One region of the Paenibacillus liaoningensis genome, then DNA from elsewhere that is predicted to be linked to it. Evidence: riboswitches for the same ligand, from Rfam matches in the RefSeq annotation. Region 1 holds a riboswitch; the other holds the start of a gene.
The links. A riboswitch is a leader RNA that binds a small molecule or an ion and turns the genes downstream of it on or off. The one in region 1 is predicted to bind cobalamin.

Region 1 (5,029 bases):
ATCGCAGCTTCCCTCCCAGCCTGATTTGCGGATGAGCGAGCCCGTAACATAAATCTGTCGCCAAATTAAACAGCACGTAGATGAGACCGGTAAATACGACATAGCCCTGAATGACCGGATAATCTCTGCGAAAAATACCGTCCATCGCAAAGCGCCCGATGCCCGGTACCGCAAATATAACTTCCACGATGACGGAGCCGCCAACAATCGCTCCAAAATAACTGCCGATAACCGTGAGCAACGGAATACAAGCATTGCGCAGCGCATGCCGAAGCACAATAAAGCTCTCACGCAGCCCCTTCGCTCGGGCTGTCAGCATATAATCTTTATTCAGCTCCTCCAGCAGCGCCGCACGCGTCAGCCGCATCAATATGGCGCCTGTACCGGAAGCAAGCACCGCCGCTGGCATAAGCAAATGCTTCCAGGTGCCGTAGCCGCTAGTCGGGAGCAGCTGCAGCTTCTCCGACCATAAGGCAATGAGCATGATCGCCAGCCAAAATCCAGGAATGGAAACCAAAATCAGCGCAAGCGCCCTGCCGATATGATCGAACAGCCGATTGCGCCGGATCGCCATGAGCATGCCGGATGGCACTCCAAGCAGGACGGCGAACAGGACAGCTAGCAAAGATAGGCTTAATGTTGCTGGCAGGCGGCGCAGCAGCTCGCCGCTAACCGATTCCTTCGTCATATAAGACGTGCCAAGATCACCTTGCAGCGCCTTTGATAACCAATGGCCATACTGAATGAGCAGCGGATCATTCAGCCCCATCTCTTCTCTTTTCAAAGCAATTTGCTCTTCGGTCGGCTGGCTGAAGCCGTTCATGCTCAGCAGTTCGACAGCCGGATCACCCGGAGAAGCGACGCTTAAGGCAAAGGCTATAAACGTAATGCCAATCAGAACGGGAACCGCCGCCGCCAACCTCCGAATGAAATAGGCCATCTTATTGCACCCGCTCCAGCTGCGGCAGCGTTGTACCATACACAAGTGCACCGTATCCGGTAATTTCTTTGCTGTACGCAATTAAGCTCGCATCATTAAACAGCGGAATCGTCGGCAATTCCTCGGCTGCAATATCCTGCAGCTCGTTATAAATCGCAGCGCGGTCATCCATATCCAGCGTCGTCTTCACCTGCTTCAACAGCTCATCCACATGGGCATTGCTGTAACCAAGCGTATAACTGATATTGCTTGAGCCTTCGCTCGCCATATAATTGTTCAAAATCGAATAAGGATCGCCATTCGGCAGCCCCTGAATGGCCAGTGCCAGATCGAAGTTTCCTTGTGCCTGTGCTTCCTTGTATGCCGCACCATCCAATATTTGAATCGTCACGTCCAGCTGCAGCTCTTGAAGCACAGCCTGAAGCAGCTCGGCTTGCGCTTTATACGGATAACGATCGAGTCCATAGGTAGGCACAATTAGCGTAACCGCCTGCCTGCTGTCCCCAAGCACCTCATGCGCCAGGGCGATTGCCTTTTCTGAATCATGGACGACAGGAATGTCCTTATAAAACGGCGATGTCGCATTCAAAATGTTCGCCGTAGCGGTCGGATAGCCCAAATACAGCTCCTTCACCAGCTGCTCGCGGTCAATCATCAGGCTCAGCGCCTGACGCATTTTCACATCATTGAATGGCGCTTTGGCACCGTTCGGATGCAGGTAATGGGAAATCGTCGATTTTGCCGTCGATACAGCAAAGCGTTCATCCTTCAGCAGTTCCTCGGCAAGGGCAGGAGGAATAGCGCCCAAATCCATGACGCCCAAAATCTCGCCAGATTTCAAGGCAGCAAGCCTTGTATCAGGGTCCGGTATGACGCGGACGCGGATTTTTTGGGCTTTTGCTTTTTCGCCATAATAACCGTCGTAAGCCTCTAGCAGTGAAAATTGATCCTTCTCATGCTGCAAAAGCTTGAAAGGGCCTGTCCCTTGCGGCAGGCCGTTAAAGTCGCCATCTTCGTCAAAATTATTCGGGCTGTACATCGGGCTTGAGAAGTTGATCATCGAATACAGCAGCGTCGGCTGCGGATTGTCGAAAACAAGCTTAATCGTGCTATCATCAACCTTCACGACTTCCTGAAGGCTTGGGTATGAATTGTTGATGTCGAGCGTATAGAATGGCGAGCTTTTCGGGCTCACTTGCTTGTAACGGGCAAAATTTGCAAGTACCGCGTCCGCGTTGAATGGCGCGCCATCATGGAAGGTGACGCCTTTGCGCAGCATGAAGGTCCATTCCTTGGCATCAGCAGACATTTCCCACGCTTCCGCCAGCTTTGGAGCAGGCTTTCCATCCTCGGAAGCGGAAATCAACGGCTCCCATACATACAGAATGGTGCTCGTGTAATAAGCATCCTGCGGTCCCGGTGCTAAATCCCGCGGCGCAGCCAGCACGATTTCTTCAGAAGCAGCTGCTGTAGAGGCGGACGGAGCAGCAGACTGCTGCGACAGCTCATTATTGCTGCCTGATTCATTGGAACCGTTAGCGCCACTGCACCCCATTAGCGCCAGCAGCAAGCATAGGCTAAATAAAACACCTATTGTTTTTTTGTTTTTTGCCATTTGTGTACGTTTCATCTTCTCTATTTCCTCTCCCTCTAGCAAAATCATCTTCCTGCAAAAATCCGCAAAAAAAGACAGCTCTACCTCCAGTCATAGGAAAGATAGAGCTGCCTGTTATTGTTATTTTCCATCATAGCAAATAAGCATGCGCGCTAACACTTCCCTATCCTCCGTAGGTTACAGCAGTGTTGTCAGAACAGGCAGGTCTCCTGGCTACCGGAAATTGTACTGGAAGCTGCCTTCCCAATCCCGCTAAGCGAGATCAGTGGCCTTGTAGCTTCAGCTAATCCGTAACAGTGGCGGGACCGCGTCGGTTTTGCACCGAACTTCCCTTTTAAGCTCCAGCCGCAGCTGTTGCACCTTATTCCCACAATTTTTCAGTTGTTTGCAAATCTGGTTGATTATATACCAGCCCTTTCATTTAAGCAACCTTTCCACTCCACTTTCCTTTCGTAATTATCTGATATAAAATAAAGCACATAGCATTTCGTAACTGGAGGGAACTACTGATGAAACCACAATTTCAGCCTTTATTTGAACCATTCACTTTCGCGAGCGGCATGTCCGTACATAATCGAATTGTCATGGCGCCCATGACAACCTGCTCGTCCAATCCGGACGGCACCGTGCCTGATGAAGAGCTTGCCTACTACAGCCGCCGCAGTGCTGGGCCCGGCATCGTCGTTACAGCGTGCGTCTACGTGAGCCGCAACGGCAAAGGCTTCCCCGGCGAATTTGGCGCGGATACGGACGCAATGATTCCAAGCCTCAAGCGTCTGGCCGATGCTATTAAAAGCCAAGGTGCGAAAGCGATTTTGCAAATTTTCCATGGCGGAAGATCATGCTTCCCTGGCCTAGTGCCAAATGATGATTTGGTGAGTGCCAGCAGCATTGCCCAGCAGGAGGGCGGAATTGTGCCACGCGAGCTAAACGAGGAGGAAATCAAGTCGATTATCGCCGACTTTGGCGAAGCGACACGCCGCGCGATTGAGGCTGGTTTTGACGGCGTTGAAATTCACGGTGCCAACGGCTACCTGCTGCAGCAATTTTACTCCCCGGCTTCCAATGTGCGTACCGACGACTGGGGCGGCTCTGTTCATAAACGTATGGCGTTCCCGCTCTACGTCGTTGAAGCTGTTAAGAAGGCAGCCGCTATGGCGCCGCAGCCGTTTCTTGTAGGCTATCGCTTCTCGCCGGAGGAGCCGGAAGAAGAAGGATTAACGATGGAGCATTCGTACCATCTGGTTAACGCTCTAATCGAGATGAAACTGGATTATTTGCATGTGTCGCTTCAAGATTTCTGGTCGAAGCCGCGCAGAGGCGAGCAGGATTCGCAAAGCCGCATGGCATGGTTCGTCGAAAAATACAGCGAGCACATTCCGTTCATCGGTGTCGGCAGCATCACAACCGCAGAAGAAGCGCTTGAGGCGAAAAACTCCGGCGTGCCGTTTATCGCCCTTGGCCGCGAGCTCATTATGGACCCGGATTGGACGGAGAAAATCAAGCAAGGCAACGAGCAGGATATTGTGACTACGCTATCCAAGCAAGATCAGGAGCGCCTCGTCATCCCGAATGGCTTATGGGGAGCGATTACGCATGCGCCAGGCTGGTTCCCAATAACGGAATAAGCGCAAAATCCAACCATTCGCTCACAAATAGGCACAAGGTGAAACGGCTGTCGCCGTCCTTCGGCGGCGCGGCACGTTTCAGTCCGAGAAATATAGAGAAGGGATTGCGTTAGGACATCCTTTCCTATATTTCAAGGTGAAACGGCTGTCGCCGTCCTTTGGCGGCGCGGCGCGTTTCAGTCCGAGAAATATAGTGAACGGATCGCGTTACGATACCCGTTCCTATATTTTATAAAATAACAATTTGACATTTCTATAAAAATAGATATACTAAGCCTCATGGATACTTTGTCAATACTTAAAGCTGTGTCTAACGAGAAACGGTACCATATTTTAAAATGGCTGAAAACGCCTGAGGAGCATTTTGGGCCTCAATGCCATCTAACCGATGCGTGTCAGTTTGCTGGAGGCGTATGTGTCGGTTCTTTTGCAGAAAAAACAGGACTTGCGCAATCCGTTATATCCAGCTATTTAGTGAAAATGCATAAAGCAGGCTTACTGGAGTCGAAACGGATCGGGCAGCACACCTATTACAGGCGTAATGAAGCTAACATTCAGTTTTTCAAAGAAATGATTCAGGATGAGCTATAACCTTGCTTACTCCTGCTCATTTCATGCTTTTATATCTATTTTTATAGAATTATAGATTTTTCATTCAATTAGGAGGTATTTTATTCATGAGCTCAATTCAATCGTTGTTCAAGCCTTTCTCAGCAGGTCCACTTACACTGCCTAACCGTATTGTAATGGCACCAATGACCCGCGGTTTTTCTCCAAATGGCGTTCCGGGCGAAGATGTAGTTGCCTACTATAGACGCCGCGCCGAAAACGGCGTTGGCTTAATTG
Region 2 (5,029 bases), on a different contig from region 1:
GCCAATAAGCTGCAAGAAGAGCGTCGACTTGCCCGAGCCATTATGCCCGCACAGCGCTATCTTCTTGTTCGCCGGAATACGCAGCTCTAGCCCGTTTAAAGCGGTCTTGTCCGTTCCGGGATAAGCATAGCTCACTTGGTTCATTTCCATAATGGTTGATGCCCGATCGTTATCCGCCAGCTTATTCACCTCCATACCGAAGCCATAGCTCTGCTGCCAGCAAAATCGTTAAGCCGAGCCCCGCTTCCGCCCAATATCGGAGGCGAACCGTCCGCTTTACACTAGGCGCAAGACGGATTTCATTCGTAAATCCTCTTGCCATAAGCCCATTCGAGAGCCCCTTGTATCGATGCATCGTTTTGACGAAGAGCCGCACAGCAATCGCCGCCGTACCCTGCAATTTGCCTTTAAAACCGTGTTGACCGCCGCGTGCACGCTGCGCGACCAGCATAGCCCCCGCCGTATCCAGCAGCAGAAAGATGAAGCGATACATAATAATCATGAGCTCCAGTACAATTTGCGGCATTTTCAACCGCTTCAGCACTTGCAGCAGATCCGGGAAGGGGGTCGTCAAGGTGATAAAAAACATACATGCCAGGCAAGCAAGAATACGCGTAAAAATATGTCCGGCCAGCCCTAACGATGCCTCTGGCACATACAGGCTAAGCGGCTCCCATGAAACGAGCATCCAGCCTGCTTTCGCTGCCGCCAAGCTTCCCGCTTCGCTGCTGCTATTGCTGAATTCAATGAGCAGCGCGGGCAAGCTGAGAATGAACAGCAGGCAAGAGGAGAAAAGCAGCGCCGCATAAAGCTTAGCGGGCACTTTCGCATAGCCGACCGTCCACAGTGCAAGCCATCCGAAAATGACAAGCTGTACGAGCGGATGAGCGATATAGGCAAGCAGCAGCAGAAGGGCTGCAAGCCCGCATTTCCAAATGGCGGGTAAATCCCGCAGCTTATTGGAATAAGAAATCGTATCAATCCATTTCATCATTGCTGCTTTGATTTCCCCGACTTCCCTTTAAAAAGGCCAATCACATAGCCGATTACGCCAGCGCCAATCGCAGCTTGCAGCGCGAACAGCATGCTTTCCGTTTCTCCCGGCACCTCAGTCAGCGGAGACGCCCAAGGCTCATAATGGGGCGCAATCGTCTGGATCATTTCCTCCGCCGCGCCATCTGCGCCGCCAAACTCGGCGTTAATGAATATTAAAGGCGCAACGGCAAGCAAAACAACAATGGCTAATATCCAAATATTTTTGGCACTGCGGCTCATTACACGCGATCCCCTTTCATTCTCCGCTTCAAAATAGACAGCTCGTCCGTATTAAAAGATTGCAGCCAGTTCCAGATCAATACCGTCAGCAAGCCTTCGCTAATAGCAAGCGGAACCTGGGTAATCGCAAAAATACCGCCAAATTTCATAAAGGATGCGAGAATGCCGCCCTCAACCGCCGGAAAAGCAACAGCCAGTTGAATCGAAGTAACGATATAAGTGGCCAGATCGGCAACAGCGGCAGCAGAAAAAATCGCCACGCCTTGCTTGCTGCCTGAACGCATCAGCAGCCGATAGACGGCATAGCCAGCAGCGGGACCTGCAACCGCCATTGAAAAAGCATTCGCCCCAAGCGTCGTCAGCCCGCCATGTGCAAGCAGCACCGCTTGAAACAGCAATACCATAGAACCTAATACGCTCATGGGCAGCGGCCCGAACATAACCGTTCCAAGCCCCGTTCCCGTCGGGTGCGAGCTGCTGCCTGTAACGGAAGGAATCTTAAGCGCGGACAGCACGAAGGTGAAAGCTGCCGCCAAGCCCAGCATCAGCTTAAGCTCTGGTGCTTCCTTTGTAATTTTCCGAATGGCGCGTACACCCAGGATGAAAAAAGGAATAAAGGCCACCCACCAAAAAATCGCCCACCCCACAGGCAAAAACCCTTCCATAATGTGCATCGCATAAGCGGATTGCGGCTCATTCACCAGTAAAAAAAGCGTGAAGCCAATAACCAGCAAAGCGGTGCTAACTGCTGTCTTTCTTTTTAACTTGACCATTCGTTTCAATACCCTCCCCAATGTGTTCATGCCTAAAGACAACAAAAAATGACCGCTTTCCCTTCGCTGGGAAAACGGCCATGTGTACGCAGAAATAGACGGTTGCGCCAGCAAACAGACTGGTAGCAATCGCTTTCGTTCGTACACCTATCCTTTCCGCGAAGGCACTGTGGTGCTGGAACGAGGTAGGTCTCCTGGCTAGCGGATCATTATTTTCCTTCGTCTTCCCTGGCTGCCCTAAAGCTTAGGCCAAGTGACTCCTGCTGGTGAAGGAAAACTCCCCGATTACAGTGGCGGGACCGCTCGGGATTTGCACCCGATTCCCTGTTACCCTTTGACGTGCGCAAAGGCACCTCGTTCCATGTCAATCATTTTTCAAAATCCTTGTATTCATTGGTCATTTTGTAGTTTGATCTTATCACAAAAAATTCAGGCTGTCCCCTATAAATGTAAATGGCTACCTTCCTGTTAGAAGAAGGACAAAATAACGCCTACGACAAAACCGCATAATGCGCCGTTGACACGAATCCACTGCAAATCGTTGCCGACCTTTTCCTCCAGCATGGAGACGAGCGCCTTGTCATCCATCCGGTCGAGATTATCCCGAACGAGCGCACCGATGCGATAGTGATTATTTTCAATAAGTCGAACGAGATAGCCGCGAATGCCATCTTCCCAATTGGCGAGCATTTCCTGCTTGCCATTCAAATAATCCGTTGCAAAACGGTATCCCTGCACAATGGCGCGCCCTCCGCTGCGATGCTGCTCCTCCAGCTTGTCCAGCACGAGCTGTCTCAGCTCCTCCAGACGCAAATGGATGAAGCGCTCCGTTTCAACGCTGTCCACCCCCTGTTCAATGAGCTGCTTCAGCTTGAGCATCAGCTCTTCGTTATCGGCAAGCTTCTCCGCCTGGGCTCTCACCTCAAGCAGCAGCTTCTGCCGATGCGGGCTTCCAGGATGGGAAAGCTCCTGCATCGTAGAGAGCAGCATGTTCTGGATCAAACCGCCGAGCTTCTCCTCGTTCATAAAGCCGACGAAAGCTTGCAGTGCAAACCCCATGAAGCCGCCTACCTTAAGCTCCTCCAGCTTTTTGAAGGCGAGCTTGCCGAGCATTTCCTCGGTTTCACGCTTGCGAATCCAATGGCCTACATGCTCCAGGCCGTAATCCAGCGCCCGTTCATCCCAACGCTCATGGACGAAACGATCCGCCAGCTTGCGCACGATTGGCGTAAAATCCTGCTTTTTCACATAATCCGCCAAAAATCCATGCAGCACACCGCTAACCCGCTCCAAAGGCAAGCGCTCCACTGCCGACTGGGCAAAATCAACCGCTGCCAGCCTGAACTTGCGCTTGCCAATCAGCCGAGTCGCCGCCGATGCTGCCCCTGCGAACAGTTGAAAGCCAGACAGCTTGCGGGTAATGCTTTCTTTATTCAGCAGTTCATTTTCCATAGCGCTGATGAGCGAGTTCACGATTTTCGCCCGGTTTTTGAGCAGCAAGGACGTATGCGGAATGGGAATGCCCATCGGATGGCGGAACAACGCCGTCACCGCAAACCAGTCGGCAATTCCGCCGACCAGCCCCGCTTCAAAGCCGCTTTCCAGTAGATGTGTCCACGTGTTGTCTGGCAGCCACCATCTCGTAGTAATAAAGCCTGCCCCCATAACGGCAAGCGAAATACCTGCTATATATCTTGATTTCATCGTTGTCCTCCTAATCGCGGGCCCCAGCGCCCTCCTGTTGCATATTGCCCTATTATACCAGATAATGAGGTGGCAAGCGTAAACGGCTGTGCCTGCCTTCGGCAGCACAAGCTCGTTTCGCGTAGAAATATAAGCGTTGCAATAAGAATCAAACTTATTGATCTTATATTTCAAGAGCAAACGGCGTTGTCGGGTATTGGCGACAACTGCTCGTTTCTCGTAGAAATATAAGCGTTATAATAAGAGTCAAACTTATTATTCTTATATTTCAAGCGTAAACGGCTGTGCCTGCCTTCGGCAGCATCAGCTCAAATTTTCAACTACACCATTGTTTCGTTACATATAAAGGAGATTACCTGCGTGCTCAAACTACGAACCATTTTTCTAAAAATGACTCCGCCGCAAATTCTTACGCTTGGCTTTCTCGCGATTATTGCGGCGGGTACCCTATTGCTTTCTCTGCCTCTGGCTTCGTCAACCCATCAGGCAACGCCGCTCATTGACGCATTATTCACTGCCACATCCGCTGTTTGCGTAACGGGGCTTGTCGTCGTCGATACCGGCATACACTATTCAACCTTTGGCGAGCTCGTCATTCTCGTGCTTATGCAGGTTGGCGGACTCGGCTTTATGACGATGTCTACGCTGTTCGCCCTTGCCCTGCGCAAACGGATATCGCTGCGCGAGCGGCTGCTGCTGCAGGAATCCATGAATCAATCTTCGCTGGAAGGGATCGTCCGCTTCATTCGGCGCGTGCTCATTTATGCTTTTGCCATCGAAGGAATCGGCGCCCTTGTTCTGGCACTGCGCTGGTCAACGGAAATGCCTTTCGGCAAGGCGCTGTATTTCGGCATGTTCCATAGCGTGTCGATGTTCACCAACGCCGGATTTGATATTATGGGACCGCTGAACGGCCCGTTCAGCAGCTTTGTGAATCATGTTAACGATCCTATTATTAATGTGATCGTTATTGCTCTCATTTTTCTCGGCGGGATCGGCTTTATCGTGCTGGCGGAAATGTGGGATTACACAAAAACGCGCAAGCTGTCTTTTCACTCCAAGGTTGTGCTGTATGCGACAGGCATTTTGTTTGTCGCAGGTGCAGCCGTTATTTTTATTTTCGAGTTTACAAATACCAAAACACTAGAGCCGCTTAGCATAAGCGGCAAGCTGTACAGCTCGTTGTTCCAAAGCATATCGCCGCGCTCGGGCGGCGCAAATACGCTGGATATTGCTTCTCTGCGCCATGCGACGCAGTTTCTCATTATTTTGCTCAT

Region 2: another riboswitch for cobalamin. It lies ahead of AC6B99_RS08290 (energy-coupling factor ABC transporter permease); the one in region 1 lies ahead of AC6B99_RS07785 (ABC transporter substrate-binding protein).

The regions. Positions count from the first base shown of each region.
Region 1 covers NZ_JCAALU010000004.1:371,275-376,303, reverse strand. The annotation lists gene AC6B99_RS07795 (ABC transporter permease) at 1-2, opposite strand, end outside; gene nikB (nickel ABC transporter permease) at 1-940, opposite strand, end outside; gene AC6B99_RS07785 (ABC transporter substrate-binding protein) at 942-2,570, opposite strand; cobalamin riboswitch at 2,738-2,935, opposite strand; gene AC6B99_RS07780 (NADH-dependent flavin oxidoreductase) at 3,065-4,183, shown strand; gene AC6B99_RS07775 (ArsR/SmtB family transcription factor) at 4,463-4,774, shown strand; gene AC6B99_RS07770 (NADH:flavin oxidoreductase) at 4,861-5,029, shown strand, end outside.
Region 2 covers NZ_JCAALU010000005.1:94,121-99,149, reverse strand. The annotation lists gene AC6B99_RS08305 (energy-coupling factor ABC transporter ATP-binding protein) at 1-195, opposite strand, end outside; gene cbiQ (cobalt ECF transporter T component CbiQ) at 182-994, opposite strand; gene AC6B99_RS08295 (energy-coupling factor ABC transporter substrate-binding protein) at 991-1,275, opposite strand; gene AC6B99_RS08290 (energy-coupling factor ABC transporter permease) at 1,275-2,048, opposite strand; cobalamin riboswitch at 2,216-2,420, opposite strand; gene AC6B99_RS08285 (DUF445 domain-containing protein) at 2,517-3,752, opposite strand; gene AC6B99_RS08280 (TrkH family potassium uptake protein) at 4,143-5,029, shown strand, end outside.